Regions from separate parts of the Streptomyces sp. NPDC041108 genome, predicted to be linked through region 3. Evidence: predicted binding sites of a transcription regulator. Region 3 holds the regulator's gene; each other region holds the start of a gene.
What was found. The regulator HrcA, encoded in region 3, represses chaperone genes, less so after heat shock. The targets are predictions, from matches to a motif close to TTNGCACTCNGNNNNNCNGAGTGCNAA.
Positions count from the first base shown of each region.

Region 1: the regulator HrcA is predicted to act here: its motif matches at 1,615-1,641, upstream of groES (co-chaperone GroES).
Region 2: the regulator HrcA is predicted to act here: its motif matches at 2,334-2,360, upstream of groL (chaperonin GroEL).

Region 1 covers NZ_JBVIYK010000003.1:681,780-686,418, forward strand. The annotation lists gene groL (chaperonin GroEL) at 1-1,049, opposite strand, end outside; gene groES (co-chaperone GroES) at 1,161-1,469, opposite strand; gene ACZ6BB_RS12510 (polysaccharide deacetylase family protein) at 1,796-2,821, opposite strand; gene ACZ6BB_RS12515 (polysaccharide deacetylase family protein) at 2,818-3,810, opposite strand; gene ACZ6BB_RS12520 (class I SAM-dependent methyltransferase) at 3,921-4,639, shown strand, end outside.
Region 2 covers NZ_JBVIYK010000009.1:314,468-319,106, forward strand. The annotation lists gene ACZ6BB_RS26185 (NADH:flavin oxidoreductase) at 1-334, opposite strand, end outside; gene groL (chaperonin GroEL) at 549-2,171, opposite strand; gene ACZ6BB_RS26195 (cold-shock protein) at 2,600-2,806, opposite strand; gene ACZ6BB_RS26200 (MoaD/ThiS family protein) at 3,269-3,544, opposite strand; gene thrC (threonine synthase) at 3,647-4,639, opposite strand, start outside.
Region 3 covers NZ_JBVIYK010000002.1:605,026-609,664, reverse strand. The annotation lists gene dnaJ (molecular chaperone DnaJ) at 1-1,137, opposite strand; gene hrcA (heat-inducible transcriptional repressor HrcA) at 1,138-2,154, opposite strand; gene ACZ6BB_RS08595 (MBL fold metallo-hydrolase) at 2,441-3,181, shown strand; gene ACZ6BB_RS08590 (DUF3097 domain-containing protein) at 3,224-4,039, shown strand; gene hemW (radical SAM family heme chaperone HemW) at 4,054-4,639, opposite strand, start outside.

The DNA of each region.
Region 1 (4,639 bases), on a different contig from region 3:
TTGATCTGGGCGACACGGCCCTGGACCGCACCGGAGTCACCGGCGCCGTCGACGAGCGTGGTGTCGTCCTTGGTGACGGTGACGCGGCGGGCGGAGCCGAGCACGTCCAGGCCGACCTGGTCGAGCTTGAGGCCGACCTCCTCGGAGATGACCTCGGCGCCGGTCAGCGTCGCCATGTCCTGCAGCATCGCCTTGCGACGGTCGCCGAAGCCGGGGGCCTTGACGGCGACCGCGTTGAAGGTGCCGCGGATCTTGTTCACGACCAGGGTCGACAGGGCCTCGCCCTCGACGTCCTCGGCGATGATCAGGAGCGGGCGGGAGGAGTTGGTCTGGATGACCTTCTCCAGCAGCGGCAGCAGGTCCTGGATGGAGCTGATCTTGCCCTGGTGGATGAGGATGTACGGGTCGTCGAGGACGGCCTCCATACGCTCCTGGTCGGTGACGAAGTACGGGGAGAGGTAGCCCTTGTCGAAGGCCATGCCCTCGGTGAAGTCCAGCTCCAGACCGAAGGTGTTGGACTCCTCGACGGTGATGACACCGTCCTTGCCGACCTTGTCCATGGCCTCGGCGATCAGCTCGCCGACCTGCTGGTCCTGGGCGGACAGACCGGCGACGGCGGCGATGTCCGACTTCTCGTCGATCGGGCGGGCGGTCGCGAGGAGCTCCTCGGACACGGCCTTGACCGCGGCGTCGATGCCCTTCTTCAGGGCGGCCGGGGAGGCACCGGCGGCGACGTTGCGCAGGCCCTCGCGGACGAGCGCCTGGGCCAGCACGGTGGCGGTGGTCGTACCGTCACCCGCTACGTCGTTGGTCTTGGTCGCCACCTCCTTCACCAGCTGGACGCCGAGGTTCTCGTACGGGTCCTCGACCTCGACCTCACGGGCGATGGTCACACCGTCGTTGGTGATGGTGGGGGCGCCGAACTTCTTGTCGATGACGACGTTGCGGCCCTTGGGGCCGATCGTCACCTTGACCGTGTCGGCAAGCTTGTTGACGCCGCGCTCGAGGGCGCGACGGGCGTCCTCGTCGAACTTCAGGATCTTCGCCATGGGAGCGGTTCAGCCCTCTCGGAAAACGTGGGTGAAACGAACTGCGCCCCGGGCGCCCGGCTGATTATGGTCGCGGGGGCCAGGGGCGCAGCTCACAAAACAATGGGTGAATTACTTCTCGATGATCGCGAGCACGTCGCGAGCCGAGAGGACGAGGTACTCCTCGCCGTTGTACTTCACCTCGGTGCCGCCGTACTTGCTGTACAGCACGATGTCGCCGGTCTTGACGTCGAGCGGCAGGCGCTCGCCGTTCTCGAAGCGGCCCGGACCGACTGCGAGGACGACGCCCTCCTGGGGCTTCTCCTTCGCGGTGTCCGGGATGACCAGGCCAGAGGCGGTGGTCTGCTCGGCGTCGAGCGGCTGGACCACAATGCGGTCCTCGAGCGGCTTGATGGCAACCTTGGAGCTGGTGGTCGTCACGATCCGACCTCCCCCTTCGGAGATCTCACGGGGTTAACTGTCTGAGGTGGCGACCAGGTGGATCCGTCGTCGCGGGTGCCGGACCTGCCCGTCGCTTGTTGGCACTCTCCAGGGGGGAGTGCCAGACCTGAGACTATGACTGTGATTAGCACTCGGTCAAGCGGACTGCTAATCGAGTGGGTCGCGGCGGGTCGGCGAGGGGTGGCCGGCGGGCTTCCCGGGAGCCCCTGCCCGTGCCGCCGCCGGGCCGCTGCCCCTGCCCCTGCCGCCGCCGCTGCCGCTGCCGCTGCCGCTGCCGCTGCCGCTGCCGCTGCCGCGACGGTGCCTCAGAGGTAGTCCTCCAGGCGGCCGACCGTGAGGCCCTGCTCCTGGATCCGGCGCAGCAGCCGCGTCGTCATCTCCGTGAGGGTGGCGCCCTCGAGCTGGTCCGGGCCCCGGAACTGGGCCAGGACGATGTCGCCGGGGCGCAGGCGGTCGCCGACGGCGTAGCGGAGGTCGTTGATCTGCATGGACGCGCGCCACAGGACGACGGCCGCGATGCCGCAGTCGGCGGCGGCGCGGAGCGTGGTGGCGTCGTGGACCCCGTAGGGCGGGCGGAAGAGGGTCGGCCGGGCGCCGAAGCGCTGTCTGAGCTTGTGCTGCTGGCCGCAGATCTCGGCGCGCTGTCCCGCGTACGGCAGGCCGCGCAGGGCGGTGTGGTCGAGGGTGTGGTTCTGCACGGTCGCCCCGACGGCCCGCAGCCGGGCGAAGTGGCCGTATCCCGGCCCCACGACACTGTCCGTCAGGAACATGCTCACCGGCAGCCGCAGCTCACGCACCATGTCGACGAACCTCGGGTCCTTCTCCGCGCCGTCGTCGTACGTCAGGAAGACCACCTTGTCCCGGGTCGGCACCCGGTCGACGACGGGCGGCAGCCCCGGGCCGGCGGCGCCGAGCCGGGAGGGCCGGTCGGGATTCCGGGGCGGGGGAGCGAGGGGGGCGGTGAGGCCCCAGCGGCGGTACGGGGGTGCGTGGGGGTGTGCGTGGGGGTGTGCGTGGGGGTGCGGATGCGGGTGTCCGGGAGCGCGGGCGCCGTCCGCGCCGAGAGTGTCCGGGACCGGACCCCGACCGTTCGCGGGCGCGGTCGCCGAGGGTGGCGTCCGGGCCGCCGGGGCCGAGGGCGGCCTCGTCCCCCACGCCGGCCGGCGGTCGTGCGGCGTCGCTTCGGCCCCGGGTGCCGCCGGCCGGGCGGCGCGGCCGGCGGGATCGGCCGCGCACCCGGCGAGGAGCAGGACGGCCAGGGCCGGGAGCGCGGCGAGTGCGGAACGGACGCGGGAGCCCGGCGTACGCCCCCGCGCCCCGCCGGCCGTCACAGGTAGTCCTCCAGCCTCGCCACCGCGTAGCCCTCGGCGGTGGCCCGGTCCAGGAAGCGGCGGACCATGTCGGGCATGGTGCCGTTCCCGTCGGACCTGCCCCGGAAGTGGCTGAGGACGATGTCGCCGGGGCGCAGGCGGCGGTCCGCTTCGCGGTGCTCCCAGCGGTCGACGAAGACCTCCTCGTTCCAGAGGGGGACGGCCTCGATCCCGCAGGACTTGGCGGCGCGCAGGGTGTCCCGGTCGTAGCTGCCGTACGGCGGCCGGAAGAGCCTGGGCCGCTTGCCGTAGCGCTTCTCGATCACGTCCTGCATGCCGCAGATCTCGCGTTTCTGGGCGGCGGGGGAGAGCGCGGGCAGATGGCGGTGGTTGAGGGTGTGGTTGTCGAGGGCCACGCCCCGGTCCCGCATCCGGGCGAAGTAGCCGTAGTCCTCCCTGATCAGGTAGTCGCTGAGGAAGGCGGTGTACGGGACGCGCAGTTCGCTCATCATCCGCAGGAACGCGGGGTCCTTCTCGGCGCCGTCGTCGATCGTGAGGAAGAGGATCCTGTCGCGGGTGGGGACGGTGGTGAGGACCGGGGGGAGTCCGTCCTCCTCGTGGCCGTCGACCTCGAACCCCTTGCGCGTCCGGAGCACCGGCTTCTGGGCCGGAGGCGCCGGCGCGAGCAGGGGCACCCCGGCCAGCCCCCAGCGCTTCGCCGCGGCGACCCGTGCGGCGTGCGCCCGGCGCAGCTTCCCGGCGTACGCGCCGAGGGCACGGGCGCCCGGCGCTTCGAGAGGCCGCTGTCCGCGCTCCTGGCCATGGGCGGGCCCCGCGGTGCCCTCCCGCCCAGCCGCGCCCTCCCTGGCGCCCTCCCCGCCTCCCCCGGCACACCCGGACACGATGACCGCGGCGGCGAGCACGGCGACGCCGCCCCGGACCACACCGCCCCCTCCCCAGAAACTCGCCCGCTTCGCACTCTTTACATCATTTTGTCGTACGAGTCGCATGGCGCCGCATCCTCGCAGGGCGGCCCCTCCCCACGGCCCCGACACCGCCGTCCGGCCCCCACCGTCCACCGACTGGCCCACGCCCCCTCCCCCTGACCGACAATGGCCCGGTGAACGACCTGGACCCCGCCGCCTTCCTCGCCCCCCTGCTCACCCCCGAGGGCCGCGCCCTCCTCGACGAGGTGCGCGACACCGAACCGGCGCGGGAACTGGCCGTGGCGACCCGCTTGCGCCGGGACCACCCGGCGCCCCTGGTGTCCGCGGCCCTCGCCCAGGCACGGCTGCGGCAGCGCGCGGCGGCGAAGTTCGGCGCGGCGGACGCGGGGCGGATGTTCTTCACGCCGAACGGCGTCGAGCAGTCGACCAGGACGTCCGTGGCGGCCTACCGGGCCGAGTGCTTCCGGGCGCTCGGCGTGCGATCGGTCGCCGACCTGTGCTGCGGAATCGGCGGGGACGCGATCGCGATGGCGCGCGCCGGCATCCGGGTGCTGGCCGTCGACCACGACCCGCTGACGGCGGCGGTCGCCCGCGCCAACGCCGACGCGCTCGGCCTCGCCGATCTGATCGAGGTGCGCGAGGCGGACGTGACGGAGGTGGACACCGCCGGGTTCGACGCCGTGTTCGTCGACCCGGCCCGGCGGTCCTCCGCGCGCGGCCGGATCTTCGACCCGGAGGCCTACTCCCCGCCCCTGTCCTGGGCCGTGTCGGCCGCGCTCAGGGCCCCGCTGGGCGCGCTGAAGATCGCGCCCGGCATCCCGCACGAGGCGATCCCCCCGGCCGCCGAGGCCGAGTGGATCTCGGACGGCGGCGATGTGAAGGAGGCCGTGCT
Region 2 (4,639 bases), on a different contig from region 3:
GCCACAGCTGCGGGACGATCGTGCCGCCCCCGGCGTGCACCGCCTCCGCGACCTTCGCCCACCCCGCGAGCTGCTCCTCACCGGCGAACCTCGGCACGTTGTCCTGGTCCCCGGCGGTCTCGTGCCCGATGTAGGTCCCCTCGGTCACGATCAGGCCGACCCCCGCGGCCGCCCGCCGCCCGTAGTACGCGGCCACGTCCGCCCCCGGCACACCGCCGGGCGAGAACGTGCGCGTCATGGGCGCCATGGCGATCCGGTTCGGAACGGTCAGACCGTTGATCGTGACGGGCCGGGACAGTACCTCGGCGGCACGGGAGGTGGAGGCGGTGGTCACGTGAGGGCTCCTCGGGACGAACGGATGGAACAACGGGTGGCCCGCATTACATGCGCATGCATATAGCGGCCCTTCGCACAACCTCCGCGCCGGCCCAGGCATTCCACCTCCGCGCCCGCCCCCGATGTGACCCCGGACACGCCCGAGGGCGGCACCCCCCGTTTCCAGGGAGTGCCGCCCTCGGTACTGAAGGACGGTGATCGACCGGGGTCGATCAGAAGTCCATGTCACCGCCCGGCATGCCGCCACCGGCGGGCGCGGCGGACTTCTCCGGCTTGTCGGCGATGACGGCCTCGGTGGTGAGGAAGAGCGCGGCGATGGAGGCCGCGTTCTGCAGCGCGGAGCGCGTGACCTTCGCCGGGTCGATGATGCCCTCGGCGATCATGTCGACGTACTCACCGGTCGCGGCGTTCAGGCCGTGACCGACGGGGAGGTTGCGCACCTTCTCGACGATGACACCGCCCTCAAGGCCGCCGTTGACGGCGATCTGCTTGAGCGGGGCCTCCAGGGCGAGCTTCACGGCGTTGGCGCCGGTCGCCTCGTCACCCGTCAGCTCCAGCTTCTCGAAGACCGAGGAGGCCTGCAGCAGGGCCACGCCACCACCGGCGACGATGCCCTCCTCGACGGCCGCCTTCGCGTTGCGAACGGCGTCCTCGATGCGGTGCTTGCGCTCCTTCAGCTCGACCTCGGTCGCGGCACCGGCCTTGATGACGGCCACGCCGCCCGCGAGCTTCGCCAGGCGCTCCTGGAGCTTCTCGCGGTCGTAGTCCGAGTCGCTGTTCTCGATCTCGGCGCGGATCTGGTTGACCCGGCCCTGGACCTGCTCGGAGGAGCCGGACCCGTCGACGATCGTGGTCTCGTCCTTGGTGATGACGACCTTGCGGGCACGGCCCAGCAGGTCGATGGAGGTGTTCTCCAGCTTGAGGCCGACCTCCTCGGAGATGACCTCGCCGCCGGTGAGGATGGCGATGTCGTTCAGCATCGCCTTGCGGCGGTCACCGAAGCCCGGGGCCTTGACGGCGACGGACTTGAAGGTGCCACGGATCTTGTTGACGACCAGGGTCGACAGGGCCTCGCCCTCGACGTCCTCGGCGATGATCAGCAGCGGCTTGCCCGACTGCATGACCTTCTCCAGGAGCGGGAGCAGGTCCTTGACGTTCGCGATCTTGGAGTTCGCGATCAGGATGTACGGGTCGTCGAGGACGGCCTCCATACGCTCCATGTCGGTGGCGAAGTACGCCGAGATGTAGCCCTTGTCGAAGCGCATACCCTCGGTGAGCTCCAGCTCCAGACCGAAGGTCTGGGACTCCTCGACGGTGATGACGCCTTCCTTGCCGACCTTGTCCATCGCCTCGGCGATGAGCTCGCCGATCTGGGTGTCGGCGGCGGAGATGGAGGCCGTGGAAGCGATCTGCTCCTTGGTCTCGACATCCTTCGCCTGCTCCAGCAGGGCGCCGGAGACGGCCTCGACGGCCTTCTCGATGCCGCGCTTGAGGGCCATCGGGTTGGCACCCGCGGCCACGTTGCGCAGGCCCTCGCGGACCAGCGCCTGGGCCAGGACGGTCGCGGTCGTCGTGCCGTCACCGGCTACGTCGTCCGTCTTCTTCGCGACTTCCTTGACCAGCTCGGCGCCGATCTTCTCGTACGGGTCCTCGAGCTCGATCTCCTTGGCGATGGACACACCATCGTTGGTGATCGTGGGGGCGCCCCACTTCTTCTCGAGGACGACGTTGCGGCCCTTGGGGCCGAGCGTCACCTTGACGGCGTCCGCGAGCTGGTTCATGCCGCGCTCGAGGCCGCGCCGTGCCTCCTCGTCGAACGCGATGATCTTGGCCATGTGAAGTGGTCCTCCCGGACAGGGGGTGGATTGCTCCGGACCGCGCTGGCGCCCGCGACGGACGGCCTGCCTGCCTCGTGGTTCCTTGCCCCACCCGGCTTGCGGGCCTCGCCGACCCGGTCCTCGTTGTCACTCTCACCTTCAGAGTGCTAACGCCAATGATTAGCACTCGGCATGGTCGAGTGCAAGCGCCTCTCGGTGATCCGCAGGTGAACGCGCCCCCCGCGCCCCTGCGCGCGACCCCCGACGCGCACCCCTCGGCGCGGCCTCACCCGGACTCGTCGGCGACCGGACCAGCCGACACCCGGCCTCGTCGGCGACGCACACAAGAGGACCCGCGCACACAAGAGGGCTCGCACCCCGAAACGGGGTGCGAGCCCTCCTACGAAGAACGAAGAACGTCGCTGCGTTGAAACCCGGCGCGTACTTCAGCCGGCCGCGAGCCGGACCATGTCCGCCTGCGGCCCCTTCTGACCCTGCGAGATCTCGAACTCGACCCGCTGGCCCTCTTCCAGGGTGCGGTAGCCGTCCATCTGAATCGCGCTGTAGTGGACGAATACATCCGCACCACCGTCGACCGCGATGAAGCCGTACCCCTTCTCCGCGTTGAACCACTTGACGGTGCCCTGAGCCATGCCTAACTCCCCTATTACTGGCCCTTGCACAGATCCACACTTCGCGGATCCGGGTCAGACCTCACCCCCCAACGGTTGGGGGTGTGCGCCGGAACGCGTCGACCGCGGCCGAATGTATCTGTCCAACTGCCCTCTGCAACAGGTCAATCGGACGAGAAATCTGGACACGACCGGTCGGGAATGTACGAACAATTCGCCCGAATTCAGGGCAAGTCGGGCCCCATAAAAGGAGCGAAACACGCAAATGCCCTGCACACTTTGGCTACTTCATATAGGGCGCGCGGCGGAATCACATATGCGTCCGGCATGGAATCACTACGGTGATCGGACCGGGTTCCCCAACTCTACAGTGCTCAACCATAGAGAATTGCCCCCTCCGCTTCTCTTACGGAGGGGGCAATTCGATGAACGCTCGGTAATCAAAGTTACCGACGGTTACTACCGACCGGTACGGACCGGGGGTCAGCCACCGGCGACGGCGGGAATGATCGACACGCCGGCGCCGTCCGGCGTCGCCGTCTCCAGCCCCTGCTCGAACCGGACATCGTCGTCGTTCACGTACACGTTCACGAACCGCCGCAGCTTGCCCTGATCGTCCAGAACCCGGGCGGCGATCCCGTTGTGGTTCTTCTCCAGGTCGGCGATGACCTCGGCGAGGGTGCCCCCCTCGGCACTGACCTCGGCCCGACCGCCGGTGTAGGTGCGGAGGATGGTCGGGATGCGAACGTTGACGGACATGGTGGGAAACCTCCGGGGAGTGCAGCGAACCTAAGGGGCGCGGGGAACTGCGCGACAAGCCCCCGCTTACCCGCAGCCGAACGACGTGCTGACGGGTCCTGCTTACGCGAGACCGGCCTCACGGAACGAATCGAGGCTGGGCCGGATGGTCGCGGTCAGGCCGGTCCCGGCCACCGCGTCCAGCGTCTTGAGGCCGTCACCGGTGTTGAGGACGACCGTGGTCAGCGTCGGGTCGAGAAGGCCGTCCTCGACGAGCTTCTTCGTGACGCCGACGGTCACCCCGCCGGCGGTCTCCGCGAAGATCCCCTCGGTCCGCGCGAGCAGCTTGATCGCCTCGACGACCTGCTCGTCCGTCACGTCCTCCACGGCCCCACCGGTCCGCCGCGCGATGTCGAGCACGTACGGCCCGTCCGCCGGGTTGCCGATCGCCAGCGACTTCGCGATGGTGTTCGGCTTCTGCGGCCGCACCACGTCGTGCCCGGCCTTGAAGGCCACCGACACCGGCGAGCAGCCCTCCGCCTGCGCACCGAAGATCTTGTACGGCTTGTCCTCGACGAGCCCGAGCTTGATCAGCTCCTGCAGACCCTTGTCGATCTTCGTGAGCTGCGACCCCGAGGCGATCGGCACGACCAGCTGGTCGGGGAGCTGCCAGCCGAGCTGCTCGCAGATCTCGTACGCCAGGGTCTTGGAGCCCTCCGCGTAGTACGGCCGCAGGTTGACGTTGACGAAGCCCCAGCCCTCGCCGGCCGGGTCGCCGATCAGCTCCGAGCAGAAGCGGTTCACGTCGTCGTAGTTGCCCTCGATGCCGACGAGCTCGCCGCCGTAGACCGCGGCCATGACGACCTTGCCCTGCTCCAGGTCGTGCGGGATGAACACGCAGGACCGGAAGCCGGCGCGGGCGGCGGCGGCGCCGACGGCGCCGGCCAGGTTGCCCGTGGAGGAGCAGGACAGGGTGGTGAAGCCGAAGGCGCGGGCCGCCTCCAGCGCCTGGGCGACGACGCGGTCCTTGAAGGAGTGCGTGGGGTTGCCGGAGTCGTCCTTGATGAAGAGCTTGCCGGTGTCGACGCCGAGCGCGGCGGCCAGGTTGTCGGCCTT
Region 3 (4,639 bases):
CTAACGCCCGTTGAACGCGTCCTTCAGCCGGGAGAACAGCCCCTGCTGCCCGGGCTGGAACTGCCCGGTGGGCCGCTCCTCCCCGCGCAGCGCGGCGAGCTGCCGCAGCAGGGCCTCCTGCTCGGGATCCAGCTTCGTCGGCGTCTGCACCTCGACGTGGACGATCAGATCACCCCGGCCGCCGCCCCGCAGATGCGTGACACCGCGGCCGTGCAGCGGGATCGACTGCCCGGACTGCGTCCCGGGCCGGATGTCGACCTCCTCCAGACCGTCCAGCGTCTCCAGCGGCACCTTCGTGCCGAGGGAGGCCGCCGTCATCGGGATCGTGACCGTGCAGTGCAGATCGTCACCGCGCCGCTGGAACGTCGAGTGCGGCAGCTCGTGGATCTCGACGTAGAGATCACCGGCGGGACCGCCACCGGGCCCGACCTCGCCCTCACCGGCGAGCTGGATCCGCGTGCCGTTGTCGACACCGGCCGGGATCTTGACCGTGAGCGTCCGCCGCGACCGCACCCGCCCGTCGCCCGCGCACTCGGGGCACGGGTTGGGGACGATCGTGCCGAACCCCTGGCACTGCGGACAGGGCCGGGAGGTCATGACCTGACCGAGGAAGGACCGCGTGACCTGCGAGACCTCACCACGGCCGCGGCACATGTCACAGGTCTGCGCGGTGGTGCCCGGGGCCGCGCCCTCGCCGCTGCACGTCGTGCAGACGATGGCGGTGTCGACCTGGATGTCCTTCGTGGTGCCGAAGGCCGCCTCGTCGAGGTCGATCTCCAGCCGGATCATCGCGTCCTGTCCCCGCCGCGTACGCGACCGGGGACCCCGCTGCGACGCCGTACCGAAGAAGGCGTCCATGATGTCCGAGAAGTTCCCGAAGCCGCCGGCTCCGAAGCCGCCCGCACCCGAGCCGCCCGCCTGGGACAGGGGGTCGCCGCCGAGGTCGTAGACCTGCTTCTTCTGCGGGTCCGACAACACCTCGTAGGCGGCGTTGATCTCCTTGAACCGCTCCTGGGTCTTCGGATCGGGGTTGACGTCCGGGTGCAGCTCGCGCGCGAGCCTCCGGAACGCCTTCTTGATCTCGTCCTGGGACGCGTCGCGGCGCACGCCGAGCACGGCGTAGTAGTCCGTGGCCACTCAGGACTCCGCCAGGATCTGTCCGACGTACCGTGCCACCGCTCGTACCGCTCCCATCGTTCCCGGATAGTCCATGCGCGTAGGTCCGACCACGCCCAGTTTCGCTACTGCCTCACCGCCCGAACCGTAGCCGACGGAGACGACGGACGTGGAGTTGAGTCCCTCATACGCGTTCTCATGACCGATGCGTACGGTCATGCCCGAATCCCCGGCCTCACCAAGCAACTTGAGGAGGACGACCTGCTCCTCCAAGGCTTCCAGAACGGGCCGGATGGTGAGGGGGAAGTCATGTCCGAAGCGGGTGAGATTGGCGGTTCCGCCGATCATCAGCCGCTCCTCGCTCTCCTCGACGAGTGCTTCGAGGAGGGTGGAGAGCACCGTCGCGACCGTGCCCCGGTCCTCCAGGTCGAACGCCTCGGGCAGGTCCTCGACCAGTCTCGGCACGTCGGTGAACCGGCGGCCCGCGACCTTGCTGTTGAGCCGGGCACGCAGGTCCGCGAGTGACGTTTCTCCGAACGGCGCCGGGCAGTCCACCAGCCGCTGCTCCACCCGTCCCGTGTCCGTGATCAGCACGAGCATCAGCCGGGCGGGCGCCAGCGACAGCAGTTCCACGTGCCGCACCGTCGACCGTGTGAGCGACGGATACTGCACGACGGCGACCTGCCGGGTGAGCTGCGCGAGCAGCCGCACGGTCCGCGCCACCACGTCGTCGAGATCGACCGCGCCGTCCAGGAAGTTCTGGATGGCGCGCCGCTCGGGCGGGGTCATCGGCTTGACCCCGGCGAGCTTGTCGACGAAGAGCCGGTACCCCTTGTCGGTGGGGATACGGCCCGCGCTGGTGTGGGGCTGGGCGATGAAGCCCTCGTCCTCCAGCGCCGCCATGTCGTTGCGGACGGTCGCCGGGGAGACGCCCAGGTTGTGCCGCTCCGTGAGCGCCTTGGAACCGACCGGCTCCTCGGTGCCCACATAGTCCTGGACGATGGCGCGCAGCACCTGGAGCCTGCGTTCACTGAGCACCGCGCACACCTCCAGTTCGCTCTCCTGCGGCTTCCCCTTGGCACTCACCCCGGGCGAGTGCCAACACTCCCCGCCCAGTGTACGGCGGTGGGGTACGCCCCCGGCAAGGCCGGTCCAGCCATGTCGTGCCGACGTGTACCGACCTGTCCTGCGATGTCGGGCCACCTCCGGGCCGCCTCCGGGCCGTCTCCTACCGGTCGGTAGGAGACGATCGGCCCCCTCCGGCACACGGAAGGCGGCGGGGGAGCCGCGGTGCGCCCCGGGGAGCTACGGCTAGCGTCGGCGCATGACGGTGACTTGGGAAGAGTGCGGGTGGCAGGAATTGACGCCCCGGGTCGGACGGTGCCGCCTGCCCGGCTGGGACTGCACGGCCGGGCTGGTGATCGGGGACGGTGCAGCCCTCGTGATCGACGCGGGTTCGAGCCTGCGGGAGGGCGCGCGGTTGCGTGCCGAGGCGTGCCGGCTGCTCGGTGGCGCCCGTGTGACACATCTCGCGTTCACCCACCCCCACTTCGACCATGTCTTCGGGGCGGCCGCGTTCGCCGGCGTGGAGGTCTTCGGCGCGGTGGGCGTCGACGGCGTCCTGAGCCGTGACCACGAAGCCCTCCGCGCGGACGCCGTGCACCACGGCCTCCCCCCGGCGGACGCCACCGAGGCCGCCGCTCTGCTGGTACGCCCCCGGCACCTGGTCTCGGGCGAGTGGACGCTCGACCTCGGGGGCGACGTCCGGGTGCTCCTGGCGAACGTGGGCCCCGGGCACACGGGCCACGACCTGGCGGTCCTGGTCCCCGCCACCGCGCACGGCTCCCCGGAGGTGGTGTTCTGCGGAGACCTGGTCGAGGAGTCCGGCGAGCCCCAGGCCGGCCCCGACGCGATCCCCGCGCGCTGGCCGGCCGCCCTTGACCGGCTGCTGGACCTGGGCGGCGAGGACGCGCTGTACGTGCCCGGCCACGGGGCGGTGGTGGACGCGGCGTTCGTCCGGGCCCAGCGCGACGCCCTGGCGCGCCGCTTCGGCGTGTCGGGCTGAGGGCGCGGGCATCCGGGTGCGGCTTCTCCTATCGTCACTCGAATGCGCCAGTACTCACCCGACCTGACCCCTCCCTGGAAGAAGCCGAAGCCGGTCCCCGAGGTCCCCGCCGATCCCGGTCTGGTGGTCGAGGAACCCACCACCGGCTTCTGCGGCGCGGTCGTCCGCTGCGAGGCGGGCACGGTGACGCTGGAGGACCGCTTCGGCAAGCACCGGGTGTTCCCGCTGGAGCCCCGGGGCTTCCTGCTGGAGGGCCGGGTGGTGACGCTGGTCCGCCCCTCGCCGTCGGCCCCTGTCCGTCCCTCCCGCACGGCCTCGGGCTCGGTGGCCGTGCCGGGCGCCCGCGCGCGGGTGGCCCGCGCCGGGCGCATCTACGTGGAGGGCCGCCACGACGCCGAACTCGTCGAGAAGGTGTGGGGCGACGATCTGCGGATCGAGGGCGTGGTGGTGGAGTACCTGGAGGGCGTGGACGACCTTCCCGCGATCGTCGAGGACTTCGCCCCGGGGCCGGACGCCCGCCTCGGGGTCCTGGTGGACCACCTGGTCCCCGGCAGCAAGGAGTCCCGTATCGCCGCGTCGGTGACCAGCGAGCACGCGCTCGTCGTCGGCCACCCGTACATCGACGTCTGGGAGGCCGTGAAGCCGTCCTCGGTGGGCATCGAGGCATGGCCGCGCGTGCCCCGCGGGCAGGACTGGAAGACCGGGGTGTGCCGGGCGCTGGGGTGGCCCTCGGAGAACACGGGGGCGGTGTGGCAGGCGATTCTCGGGCGGGTGGAGTCCTATCGGGATCTGGAGCCGCAGTTGCTGGGCCGGGTGGAGGAGCTGATCGACTTCGTGACGGACAGCGGTGGGGCCTGACGGGGTCCGAGTGATCAGTCCACCAGGTCCCGCACCACCGCGTCCGCCAGCAACCGGCCCCGCAGTGTGAGCACCGCGCGCCCCTCCTCGTACGGTCCCGCCTCCAGCAGCCCGTCGGAGAGCGCGCGCCCGGCGGCGGCGCGGCCCTCCTCCCTCAGCAGCGACAACGGGCACCCCTCCCGCAGCCGCAGCTCCAGCAGGATGCGCTCGACCCGGCGGTCCTCGTCCGACAGCAGTTCGCGCCCGGCGCCCGGCGACTTCCCCGCCGCCAGCGCGCCCGCGTACGCGCCGGGGTGCTTGACGTTCCACCAGCGCACGCCGCCGACGTGGCTGTGGGCGCCCGGTCCCGCGCCCCACCAGTCGGCGCCCCGCCAGTACAGCTCGTTGTGCAGGCAGCGTCCGGCGTCGGAGGTGGCCCAGTTGGAGACCTCGTACCAGTCGAACCCGGCGGCCGACAGCATCTCCTCGGCGATGAGGTAGCGGTCGGCGTGCACGTCGTCGTCCGTCATCGGGACCTCACCGCGACGGATGCGCCGGGCGAGCTGCGTGCCCTCCTCGACGATCAGCGCGTACGCCGAGACGTGGTCGGGTCCGGCGCCG